Regions from separate parts of the Candidatus Pantoea communis genome, predicted to be linked through region 4. Evidence: predicted binding sites of a transcription regulator. Region 4 holds the regulator's gene; each other region holds the start of a gene.

Region 1 (3,122 bases), on a different contig from region 4:
CGTAGCCACAGCGGAATATGGAAGCGAATAAAGCCCTGCATCACGACTTGTCCCGCCAGTGTTCCCACCACGGTAGAAGACAAGCCTGCCGCCACCAGACTTAATCCAAACACAATGGCTGCTGCGCGGCCCAACAAAGGTTGCAGCGTCAAATACGCCTGGTCGAGATCCACAATGCTGGTGTGCCCGCTGAAGTGGAAAGCTGCCGCCGCAGTCGCCATCATCGCCAGATTGACAAAGCCGGCAATGGTCATGGCAATCGCCACATCGAGTTTAGTGGACGAGTAGCGATCCGCTTTGCTGCCAATGTTACCGTGTTGCGTCAGTGCCGAGTGCAGGTAAATCACATGCGGCATGATGGTGGCACCCAGCACACCGGCAGCGAGGAACACGGCGTCAGAGGTGGGCAGCGAAGGCAACGCCATACCGGTGACCAATTCACTCACTTTCGGCTGCGAGAAAAACAGCTCAACAATATAGGCAGCGGCGACAAACAGCAGCAGGCCGCCAATCACCAACTCCAGCGGCTTCTGCCCCCGGCTTTGCAGCATCAAAATCAGGTAGGTGGCGACACCGGTGAGCACGGCGCCTTGCAGTAGCGAAATCCCCAGCAATAATTTAAAGCCGAGTGCCGCACCGATAAATTCCGCGAGGTCAGTGGCCATGGCGATGATTTCCGCCTGCACCCAATAGAACCACACTGCCGGGCGTGGAAAGCGATCGCGGATATGCTCGGCAAGGTTTTTACCGGTGGCGATGCCAAGTTTGGCTGACATCAGCTGAATCAGCATCGCCATCACATTGGCCCAGACCACCACCCACAGCAGTTTGTAGCCGTAGGCCGCACCCGCCTGAATATTGGTGGCAAAGTTACCGGGATCGATATAACCAATTGCCGCGATGAAGGCAGGGCCAAGCAGCGCGAGCTTGATTTTTCTGGCTCCGCGAGCGGCGCGCTCAGCAGTGCGACTTTCTGACATAGTGTGGACCCTGTCCTAACGCTTGTTGACCCATGCAGCTTAACGGGCGCTCAAGGCAAGTGAAATTTGATTATAGTTATCGTAATAATAGATGGTGCTATGAAGTATAGCCATTGCTATACCTTGCGGTAAAGCCAGTTCTTGCCAAAATGTTTGCAACAGGAATCACTCTACTCCCGGGTTATTTTATAGACAATGTTTTTGTGGATATTTCTTGTGAAGGCTTTGTGAAGAGGTTGTGAGCGGTGAGACTATTCTTAGAAATTTGTCGATACCGAATACTTATAATGTGGTTTTGATCTCGTTTTTAAGTAACGCGTTACATAGAATACGCAACAAAATACAACCCTCCTCAAATTTGGAGCCGACATGTCCCATATTTTGCACTTTCTTTTGGCATTAGTGGTGGTAGCCGTACTGGCCTTACTGGTCAGTCACGATCGTAAAAGCATCCGTATTCGTTACATCGTACAGCTTCTGGTGATCGAAGTTTTGCTGGCGTGGTTCTTCCTCAACTCTGAAGCGGGCCTCGGCTTCGTCAAAGGGTTTGCGGGTCTGTTTGATCATCTGCTGAAGTATGCTGCCGAAGGGACTAACTTCGTATTCGGCAACATGAACGACAAAGGCCTGGCGTTCTTCTTCCTGAATGTTCTGTGCCCGATCGTGTTTATCTCCGCGCTGATCGGTATTTTGCAGCATTTCCGTATCCTGCCTTGGGTGATCCGCGGCATCGGTACCGTGCTGTCAAAAGTCAACGGTATGGGCAAACTGGAATCCTTCAACGCCGTAAGCTCTCTGATTTTGGGACAGTCAGAAAACTTTATCGCGTATAAAGATATCCTTGGCAAAATGTCACAGCGTCGCATGTACACCATGGCTGCTACGGCAATGTCGACAGTTTCCATGTCCATCGTCGGCGCTTATATGACTATGCTGCAGCCGAAATATGTGGTGGCCGCGCTGGTATTGAACATGTTCAGCACCTTCATTGTGTTGTCACTGATCAACCCTTACCGCGTCGATAGCGAAGAAGATCTGCAGTTGCAGGATCTGCACAAAGGTCAGAGCTTCTTCGAGATGCTGGGCGAATATATCCTTGCCGGTTTCAAAGTGGCGATCATCGTTGCCGCCATGCTGATTGGTTTTATCGCCCTGATTTCTGGCCTGAATGCGCTGTTTGACCTGATCTTCGGCATCAGCTTCCAGGGTGTGCTGGGTTATGTATTCTACCCGTTTGCGTGGGTGATGGGCGTGCCGTCCAGTGAAGCGCTGCAGGTCGGCAGCATCATGGCAACCAAACTGGTTTCTAACGAATTCGTCGCAATGATGGATCTGCAGAAAATTGCCGGTCAGCTGTCACCGCACGCAGAAGGAATCCTGTCTGTGTTCCTCGTCTCCTTCGCTAACTTCTCCTCTATCGGGATTGTGGCGGGTGCGATTAAGGGCTTGAACGAAGAACAGGGTAACGTGGTTTCTCGCTTCGGCCTTAAACTGCTGTACGGCTCAACCCTGGTGAGCGTGCTTTCTGCCGCTATCGCCGGTCTGGTTCTGGCCTTCTGATGTTCAGGGCGAGCTGCGGCTCGCCCTTCTCTTCTTAATTATGCCTTTCTGTTCTATCTTGCATTTCCCCCCTTTTATCCCCGTCATTCGCCGCTTCCCCGCCTGACGCAAAACCTTTTCACAATATTGAATTTCCGTCCCGGTTGCCTGCGCCCGTAGCTTTTCTCCATAACGTCACATCTGGAGAATCGTATGAGCATTCAATTTCTTGGCATGATTGGCCACCGCCTGGCTTCAGAGATCATTCCCGCTAGCGGGCCGCTGTTCGATAAAGATTACATCGCGCGTTTCGCCCGCGCCCATGAAGAAGCCGGGTTCGACCGCATTCTGGTGGGCTATTGGTCCGATCAACCAGATGGTTTTCTGGTGACCGCACATGCTGCGGCACACACCTCAACACTGAAATTCCTGCTGGCACACCGTCCGGGCTTTGTCGCACCGACTCTGGCCGCACGCAAGCTGGCAACGTTGGATCAACTGACCGATGGTCGGCTGCCCGTGCATATCATCAGCGGCGGTAGCGATGTCGAGCAGCGTCGTGATGGTGACTTCCTGAATAAAGCCGAACGCTATGCGCGCAGC
Region 2 (3,122 bases), on a different contig from region 4:
CAGCTGGGTGCATCATCGTCCTGCGGGGGCAGCAGCTGGCTCCAGTCCAGACTCAGACGAAAGCGATCGCGGCAGTAAAGAATGTTATCCAGCGCCAAATCGTTGACGCTGTCATAACTGTGGCAATCATTGTCGCGGATATAGAACACATCGCCGCAGGTAATCAACCACGGGCGATCGTTGAGCACGTGCAAGCCGTTGCCGCGCCAGACGATCACAATTTCACTGAATTCATGACGATGCGGGGGGAAGGAGGGTTGAGGCATGCGTTCGGCCACCGCAATCGGCAGATTGGTGGCCGGGAAATAGTCTTCGCGCGTCAAAATCAGCGACATGGGAACCACTCCAGTTACATCATCTGCTGGCGCTCCGCTCGGGGCGCGCAGCCAAATTCCCGCCGAAACAGCGTGGAAAAGTGGTTGCTGTCACCAAATCCACACTGATAGGCGATGTCCGTTATGCGCATATCGCTATGGCGCAGTAAATGCCGGGCCTGCAATAAGCGCAGACGATTCAGGTAGCGCTGCGGCGTATTGCCGGTTTGCTGCTTCATCTGACGATGCAGGGTGCGCAGCGAAAGCGAGAAGCGATCGGCCAGTGCATCCCATTCAATATCTTCACTGTAGTGCTCATTGAGCCAGTCAAGCAACCGATGCAGACGTGCTTCCTGATCCTGCGCCTGATCGTTGTGACCGGCTTCGCGCAACAGCACCAGCAGTTGCAAGAACAGCTGTTCCTGATGCGCCTGACGCTCCAGCGACCAGATCTCCTGCTGTTTCATCTGCGTCACAATCTGCAGCGCCTGCGCCATCACCTTGTGATTGATACGCCAGTGCGACGGATAGTTACCGTTTTCATCGCCGGGCAGCAATGACTGTAAACCAGAGAGAAAACGAAACGCTGCCGGGCTGCGATAAAGCACATTAGTCAGGCACAAATTCTCGGTCTGCTCATACAAATGGCGATCGTGATCGCGCACAAAGCACACGCAACCGGCGCACAGGGTCTGCGGCTGGCCGTTAAACACGTGAATACCGGAACCTTGCTCAACCAGCACGATTTCATGGAAATCATGATGATGTTCGGGAAAGGCCTGCTGCGGTACGCGCGGCTCAATAGCAATCGCGTAGTTTCCTTCCGGAAAGAAATCAGCACTGTGCAGAACGGTCATGATGCGCCTCTCGATTAACAATTTTGTAACCGAGTCTACGCAGGCGCTGTGCACCTTACCTTGAAATTTAAACCGCACAGCGCAGGAAAATGGCGAATTATTCAAGATCGGCCAAGTGATTGATGGAATTGCGGTAAAGCTCACAACTCTGTTGTTCCCCGGTTCTGTGAGCTTTCTCACGATCATCTTTGCCAGCCTGCCATCGACTATCACGCGCTGGCAGTAAGGGGAAGGTGGCAAAGCGCCAGTATTCATACGCTAAAGCCATCTCATCACAGGAAGAAACGCCATGAGTATGCGTAACATTGTTGCCATTGATTTAGGCGCATCCAGCGGGCGCGTGATGCTCGCACAATGGACCTCTGCTAACCAGCGCATCACCCTGCGTGAAGTGTGCCGTTTTGCCAACCAACGTGTTCGTCGCGCCGGTTATGATTGCTGGGATCTCGACAGTCTGGAGCAGGCGATTCGCGCAGGGCTGGCGCAGTTAGATGATGAGGGCATCGTGCCGGACAGCATCGGCATTGATACCTGGGGCGTGGATCTGGTGCTGCTGGATGCCAACGGCGATCGGGTGGGCGAAACGGTCAGTTATCGTGACTCGCGCACCGATGGATTGATGGCGCAAGCGATCAATGAGCTGGGCAGAGCCGCCATTTACCAGCGCACAGGTATCCAGTTTCTGCCCTTCAATACCCTGTATCAGATGCGTGCGCTGCACCAGCAACAACCGGGCTGGCAGGCACAGGTCAAGCATGCACTGATGATCCCGGATTATCTGCATTATCGTCTGACCGGCAACATGAACTGGGAGTACACCAACGCCACCACTACGCAGATGCTGAACATTGAAACTGGCGAGTGGGATAGTGAGTTGCTGTCGTGGGCAGGGATCGAAGCCGACTGGTTCGGCAAACCGACTGCACCGGGCAACACCGTCGGCAACTGGATCAATGCCAGCGGTAAAAAAATTCCGGTCGTGGCCGTGGCCACGCACGATACCGCCAGCGCGGTGCTGGCCACGCCGCTGATGCAGGAAGATGCCGCTTATCTCAGTTCTGGCACCTGGTCGTTAATGGGCATAGAAAGTCTGCAACCCTGCGTCAACCGCACGGCGCTCGACGCCAACATCACCAACGAAGGTGGCGCGGAAGGCTATCGGGTGTTGAAGAACATCATGGGCCTGTGGCTATTACAGCGCGTATGCAGCGAATTGCACATCTCAGATCTCTGCGCATTGATTGACGAAGCAAAAAATGAATCCGCCTGTCGTGCCCTGATCAATCCTAATCATCCGCGTTTTATTAATCCCGCCAGCATGGTGCAGGAGATTCAGGATGCCTGCGCTGAGCAGCATATGCCGATTCCACAAAGCCCTGCAGCGCTGGCACGCACCATTTTCGACAGCCTGGCGCTGCTGTATCGCCAGGTGATAGGCGAACTGGGCAACCTGCGCGGAACCGCGATTCGCCAGTTACATGTGGTCGGCGGCGGCAGTCAGAACCCATTACTGAACCAACTCTGTGCCGATGCCTGCGAAATGCCCGTATTGGCTGGCCCCATTGAAGCCTCAACGCTGGGTAATGTCGGCTGCCAGCTGATGGCGTTGGGGGAACTGCGTGATGTGGCCGAATTGCGTCGCTGCATCGATAAAAATTTCCCGTTAGAAACGTTTGCACCTCAGAACGCCAGCATCTTCGCTGCCCACCAGGCACGCTTTGCGGCACTGAGCCAACCTGCTAAGGAACTTGCATATGACAAAGCTGATTGAACAAGCCTTTGAACTGGCGAAACAACGCTACGCGGCGTTGGGTATTGATGTGGACCAGGTAATGACCCAACTGGATGGCATCCCGGTGTCGATGCACTGCTGGCAGGGGGATGATGTTCGTGGCTTTGAAAACCCGAATGGCGAACTGACGGGCGGTATTCAGGCCACCGGCAATTATCC
Region 3 (3,122 bases), on a different contig from region 4:
CAGGCCAACAAAGATCGGGAAAGACCAGTCGGCGTACCAGAACCCTTTGTTTTCGGTCTCGTTCATTCTCAAGGCTCCTTATTTGCCGCTCAGGCTGTTGTGAATCATGTCCAGCCAGCCAGGAATGCCAAGTTGGAAGGATTGCAGCAGTTTCATGTCGAAACCACGGAAGAAGCCGCTCAGAGCGAACAGCAGCACAATCGCGAACATCATCACTTTGGTGACTTTGTTCCAGCCGCTCTCTTCCACGCCTTTACCAATCAGGATACCCAGCACCAGACCCGGTACGGCATTGCCCATGATCAACTGCGCCAGACCACCAAAGATGGTCGCCCAGAAACCGGATTTCTTACCGGCATCAATCGCTGCCAGCCAGAAGATCACCGGCATCACGGTGTTCACCAGCAGGTTGGCCGCCGGTACCAGCACTTTAACCGCCGTAACCTGTAATGCCGCTGGCACCGCAGAAGCGGTACTGTTGAGGAACGCCACCACGATCATGCCGATGATGCCGCAGGCAATCGCCATGCGTTTCGGGTTGTGCAGGGTTTCCGCGACGTTACGATTTTTCACCATCAACGCAGCCGCGCCCCAGTTGGGCAGAATGCGGTGGTCAACGTCCTGTGTGAAGGAGCCTGCCGCCACAGACGATGCCCAGGCGTTAAAGAAGAAGCCAAGACCAAAGGAGAAGTGCGATGCAGGATCGCCTTCACAGGAATTGAGTTCACCCAAGGTACGAAACGCGCCCATACCCTGGGTGGTCGGTGCGTGGAACATGCGCGCTGCGCCCGCTCCTACCCCAACGCCAACCAATCCACCAATGATCAACGACTTAAACAAAATGATTAAAAACATGTTGTTGTACCCTTTGTTGTCGTTTTTATTTCGTCGCGATGAAATCCACCTTATCGGTGTCGATCACGGTGACGCTGACGGTGATTTCCAGCTCGACGCTGTAATTCCGTCGTTCGCGCGCCAGAAAGAAGAACAAGAACTTCTCTGTGCGTACGCTCTCCTGCGCGCGCAGCACCCGCACATCTATGGGTTCAATGCGCAACAGAATCTTTTGGCTGGTGCGCAGCACTTGCTGCTGCACCTTGCTCAGTGCATCGGAAAAGGCTTTCGCTTTGCTGTCGCCTTTGCCCTGCACCGTGACCTGCGTCTCGTATTGCTGTTTCATGCTTAGCTGCCGTGTTTTTTATTCCAGGCCTGCACCAGACGTTCACCCAGCTCTTCTTTATCCATAAAGCCAAAGCCCAGCACGGTGGCGCCTTCGTTAATGGCAGTCACGCCTTCATCAATCGAACGCATACCGTGTTTGGCTTTGTAGCCATATTTGTTCTGTGCAGTGATGGCACCCGCGCCGCCGCTGCCGCAGAAGGAGATGCCGAAATCGGCGTTTTCCGCTTTCATCACATCGCCCAGCTTCATATCCGCTGCGACGCCCGGCACCACCACGGCACGGCCGCCTGCTTTCTCAATCCCTGCTGCGACTTTCTGACCTTTACCCAGACGATCACCAATCACGACTGTTACCATGTTCAATTCCTCTCGATTTATGCTTCGTTGGATTTCGCCACTTCGATATGCACCGATAACAACCAGGCTTCTTCTTTGGGCAGATTGCCAAACAGATCGACCACCTGCTGTGCCAGCGCCATGGTTTCTGGCGAGATATCTTCAAACAGTTCGGCTTCCACTTCCGGCAAGGCTTCTCCCGTGAGGGAACGCGCTGCCATCGCCCGTACATGCGAGGCCAGCATCTGCTGCTGCACGGCATTGGCTTCGATGTGGTGCGCGGCGTAGATCGCCGCAATCTGCTTCAACGTGTTATCCGCCAACGCCTGAATGGCTTCTGGCGTACTCGGTTTCAGCGGGACAGCTTCACTCCTCACCTTGCTACTCCTGTTTACTGCGGATAATTAGAGATAATTCGCGTTAGAAAGAAATTACGCTTTCCGCTTCAGGCTGTGGAGACGCATCTTTTCCACCTCAAAGTGGAAATCCCACGGGCGTGTGTGCGCCAGATCGCACTACGCATGAAGTGTGCGAAACAGGTCACAAAAATGGGGGTTATGCCGGAAATCGATGCGTTTAAACGGAGGGAATGCGAGAGGAGATAAGGCCAGCCACAGGGCTGGCCGGGTTATCAGCGGAATTTCTTATGGTTGGCGTTACGAATATCTTCCAACTTCTTCGCTTCAGTTTTGGCTTCGTCGAGCTTGTTGGCTTTCGCCAACTGATCGACGACATCAATCTGCGCAATCAGAGAATCAAGACCGGCGTGATAATCCTTAATCTGGGCGCTATCGGCAGCCTGACCTTCCAGTTTTTCCGGCGTGGATTTTTTAGCATCCTCCGCCGCCTGGCGCATCTTGCCGAGCGCGGTTTGCATTTCCTGAGCATCAGAGGTTTTCTTCACCACGCTCAGGCCATCTTTCAGGGTATCCATATCACTCTTCAGGTCAGCGGCGAATACGCTAGCCGAGGAGAACAACAGTGAGAGAGACAACATTGCAATCACATGCTTACGCATAAATATTCCTTATTTCCCGTCATATTTCAGGTTCCAGACACGTTGGCTACGCTCACTCACCTCAGTCACTTACTGATGTAATGCCCTGAGGATTCATTCACTTGCCGCCTTTCTGTCACGCAAATTATTTAGGGGTATTATTGTCGGGCTAAAAAAAAAGCAGCCTTGCGGGCTGCTTTCATGAAGCGATGTCTTTATTGTCCGGCGATTTTCATCTCCGGCAGCAGCACCGAACCGCATTGTATATTGCTGCGCGTTTCAATGTCGTTACCGAGCGTTACCATATTGAGCCACATATCCTTGAGGTTGCCCGCAATTGTGATCTCGCTCACAGGATATTGGATTTCACCGTTCTCAACCCAGAAGCCTGATGCACCGCGTGAGTAATCACCGGTCATGGCGCTGACACTGGAGCCCATCATTTCGGTGACCACTAAACCACGGCCCATCTGCTTCAGCATATCTTCAAAGCTATGTCCCTGCCCTGCAATGCGCCAGTTGTGAATGCCGCCGGCATGGCCGGTGCTCTGCAGGCCAAGCTTGCGTGCCGAATAGCTGGTCAGCAGCCAGTTTTGCAGCACGCCAT
Region 4 (3,122 bases):
ATGATAGAGAATGGCATCGGCCAACAGGCGCAGACGCGCAGAGATGGTTTTGGCATTCCAGCGGATCACCGCTTCGGCGTGACTCTGCTCGACCAGCTTTTGCACTTCTTCCGGCTGGTGCAGGCTCACCGAGATGTGCTCCTGCAAATCAAGCGCCACCTGGAAAGCCCGCGTCAGGCGCTTGTGGCTGTTATCGCGGCTGGCAGAGAGCATGTGCATCTGCTGATAGCAGGTGGTGATCAGGTCAACGGCTTTTTGCTGACGCGCCAGCAGCGGCGGCAGCGCTTTCTCGGGATCGGTAAGCTGCGTCAACAGTGTGTATTTTGCATCGCAATAATCCGCCAGTTCCCGATACAGCAGACTGAGCGTTTCGCGCATCGGCTGCTCTTTCCACAGCCAAAACCAGAACCAGTTAAACAGGCCATACCATAGCGTGCCGCCGATATACAGCAGCGGCGGCACCCACATGGGCATGCGTCCTACTAGGCTGAGGCTAAAGATGGCGGCAATCAGTGTGGCGGGCAACAAGCGACCGTGCAGCGGGCTGATTTCGCCGGTCACGCCTATCAGCAGCGGCAGCACAAACAGGATCAGCGGTAACGGAATGGCGTCACTGGTGAGAAATTGGATCAGAAAACTGGCGGTAGCAAACAGTGAGCCGCCAACAATCAGGCGTTTAAAGAAGCGCTTATGCGGTGTATCAAGACCCGCCATGTTGCAGCAGGCAGGGACTAATGAGAACAGCAGGCCTTTTTGCAGATCGCCAAACAGCCAGCCTAGTGCCACAGGCAGGCACAGCACCAGCGTTTGCCGCAGTGCGTAGTTGACCTCAGGATGATAGATGATTCGGCGCCACATCAGCTCATCGCAAACAAAAACGGCGCGATGTTGCCATCACGCCGTGGGTGATAAGAAATTAGCGGGTGCCGTAGACGACGATGGTTTTACCGTGTGCGGAGATCAGGTTCTGATCTTCCAGCATTTTCAGGATACGACCCACGGTTTCGCGTGAGCAACCCACGATCTGACCAATCTCCTGACGGGTGATTTTGATTTGCATCCCGTCGGGGTGCGTCATCGCATCGGGTTGTTTCGCCAGATTAAGCAGTGTTTGCGCGATACGGCCCGTCACATCGAGGAAGGCAAGGTTGCCCACTTTCTCGGAAGTGACTTGCAGACGACGCGCCATTTGCGACGAAAGTCGCATTAAAATATCCGGGTTTACCTGAATCAGCTGACGGAATTTTTTGTAGGAAATTTCAGCCACTTCGCAGGCAGTCTTAGCACGTACCCAGGCACTACGTTCCTGGCCTTCTTCAAACAGGCCGAGTTCGCCGATGAAGTCTCCCTGATTGAGGTAGGAGAGAATCATCTCTTTGCCTTCTTCATCTTTGATCAGAACCGCAACGGAACCTTTCACGATGTAGTACAGCGTTTCCGCTTTCTCACCCTGATGGATGAGCGTGCTTTTGGACGGATATTTGTGAATATGGCAATGGGACAGGAACCATTCGAGTGTAGGGTCTGTTTGCGGTTTGCCGAGAACCATTCGCTATTATCCTCTGTTGTAATCGTGCCCAAAACACAGGGGGCAGTTTTCCCTGTCAGGCGGTGTAATCGTCGAGCGTTTCCAGTAAAGGAAAATTATTTCCGGGTGATTCTTAAGCTACGCTTTTGATTCTTCCCGCCTTCGTCTGTGATGACGAAAATATTTTCAGCACTGTTTGTAGCACAGCTTTTGCAAGCTGTCTTCTGTTGTCTCGCTTCAGCAACAGGCGGAAGAGTCTGGATTGCTGTTTATCAAGTGAAAGCGTACTCTGGCGGCAAAACCGCCACTTCAGGAGAAAGAATAATGCAGGCACGAGTGAAATGGGTGGAAGGGCTGACCTTTCTCGGAGAATCCTCATCAGGCCATCAGGTATTAATGGACGGTAACTCGGGTGATAAAGCGCCAAGCCCGATGGAGATGGTTTTGATGGCAGCAGGCGGCTGTAGCGCGATTGACGTGGTATCGATCCTGCAAAAAGGCCGAAATGATGTGGCTGACTGCGAGGTGAAACTTACGTCCGAGCGCCGTGAAGAAGCGCCACGTATTTTTACGCAAATCAACCTGCATTTTATCGTTAGCGGCACAGCGCTAAGCGATAAAGCGGTGGCGCGGGCCGTCGATCTGTCGGCGGAGAAGTATTGCTCGGTGGCGATCATGCTCGGCAATAGTGTGAAAATGACGCACAGTTACGAAGTGATTGAGCGATAACATAAGTGGGCGGCCAAACGGCCGCCGCTACAGAATTTCTGGATTATTCAATCCGTTTACCTTCAATCAGCCGCTGCACCAGTGGCGTCATGATTAACTCCATTGCCAGCCCCATTTTGCCGCCCGGCACCACCAGTGTGTTCATATGCGAAATGAACGAGCCCTGGATCATCGCCAGCAGGTAAGGGTAAGCAATGCCTTCCAGTCCACGGAAGTGAATCACCACAAAGCTTTCATCGAGTGACGGAATTTCACGTGCGGCAAATGGGTTGGACGTATCCACCGTAGGTACACGCTGGAAGTTGATGTGGGTGCGCGAGAACTGCGGCGTGATGAAGTTGATATAATCCTCCATTGAACGCACCACTGAATCCATCACCGCTTCACGGGAATGGCCGCGCTCGCTGGTGTCGCGCACCAGCTTTTGAATCCACTCCAGATTGACAATCGGCACCACGCCGACCAGCAAATCGACATGCTCGGCGACGTTGTGCTGCTGTGTAACCACGCCACCGTGTAATCCTTCATAGAACAGCACGTCAGTGTTTTCCGGCAGCGGCTGCCAGGGCGTAAAGGTGCCCGGCACCTGATTCCACGGCACCGCTTCGTCGTAGGTGTGCAGATATTTGCGCGATTCACCTAGCCCGGTTTTTCCGTAATGCTTAAACGTCTGTTCCAGCAGCCCGAAGTCATTGGCTTCCGGACCGAAGTAGCTAATATGACGGCCCAGATCGCGTGCCTTACGGATCGCCATATCCATTTCTGGACGGGTATAACGGTGAAAACTGTCACCTTCCACTTCCGCAGCATGCAGATTCAGCTGCTGGAAAATCTTACGGAAGGCGAGGCTGGTGGTCGTGGTACC

Evidence for each region. The regulator CRP, encoded in region 4, controls carbon source genes, mostly activating them, when cyclic AMP is high. The targets are predictions, from matches to a motif close to ATGTGANNNNNNTCACAT.
Region 1: F3J37_RS25035 (NupC/NupG family nucleoside CNT transporter) is a predicted target of CRP. The motif match lies at 1,268-1,285, and genes of this name have one in related genera.
Region 2: rhaB (rhamnulokinase) is a predicted target of CRP. The motif match lies at 1,300-1,317, and genes of this name have one in related genera.
Region 3: F3J37_RS10905 (glycine dehydrogenase) is a predicted target of CRP. The motif match lies at 2,047-2,064, and genes of this name have one in related genera.

The regions. Positions count from the first base shown of each region.
Region 1 covers NZ_VWXC01000027.1:66,809-69,930, reverse strand. The annotation lists gene F3J37_RS25040 (Nramp family divalent metal transporter) at 1-980, opposite strand, end outside; gene F3J37_RS25035 (NupC/NupG family nucleoside CNT transporter) at 1,350-2,540, shown strand; gene F3J37_RS25030 (LLM class flavin-dependent oxidoreductase) at 2,733-3,122, shown strand, end outside.
Region 2 covers NZ_VWXC01000036.1:17,237-20,358, reverse strand. The annotation lists gene rhaR (HTH-type transcriptional activator RhaR) at 1-335, opposite strand, end outside; gene rhaS (HTH-type transcriptional activator RhaS) at 350-1,171, opposite strand; gene rhaB (rhamnulokinase) at 1,461-2,942, shown strand; gene F3J37_RS26830 (L-rhamnose isomerase) at 2,926-3,122, shown strand, end outside.
Region 3 covers NZ_VWXC01000007.1:1,773-4,894, reverse strand. The annotation lists gene F3J37_RS10925 (DUF4310 family protein) at 1-66, opposite strand, end outside; gene F3J37_RS10920 (DUF4311 domain-containing protein) at 79-855, opposite strand; gene F3J37_RS10915 (DUF4312 family protein) at 881-1,180, opposite strand; gene F3J37_RS10910 (SFCGS family glycine-rich protein) at 1,183-1,539, opposite strand; gene F3J37_RS10905 (glycine dehydrogenase) at 1,557-1,895, opposite strand; gene cybC (cytochrome b562) at 2,150-2,536, opposite strand; gene pmbA (metalloprotease PmbA) at 2,731-3,122, opposite strand, start outside.
Region 4 covers NZ_VWXC01000025.1:25,876-28,997, forward strand. The annotation lists gene F3J37_RS24020 (YccS/YhfK family putative transporter) at 1-858, opposite strand, end outside; gene crp (cAMP-activated global transcriptional regulator CRP) at 917-1,549, opposite strand; gene F3J37_RS24030 (OsmC family protein) at 1,853-2,257, shown strand; gene F3J37_RS24035 (phosphoribulokinase) at 2,301-3,122, opposite strand, start outside.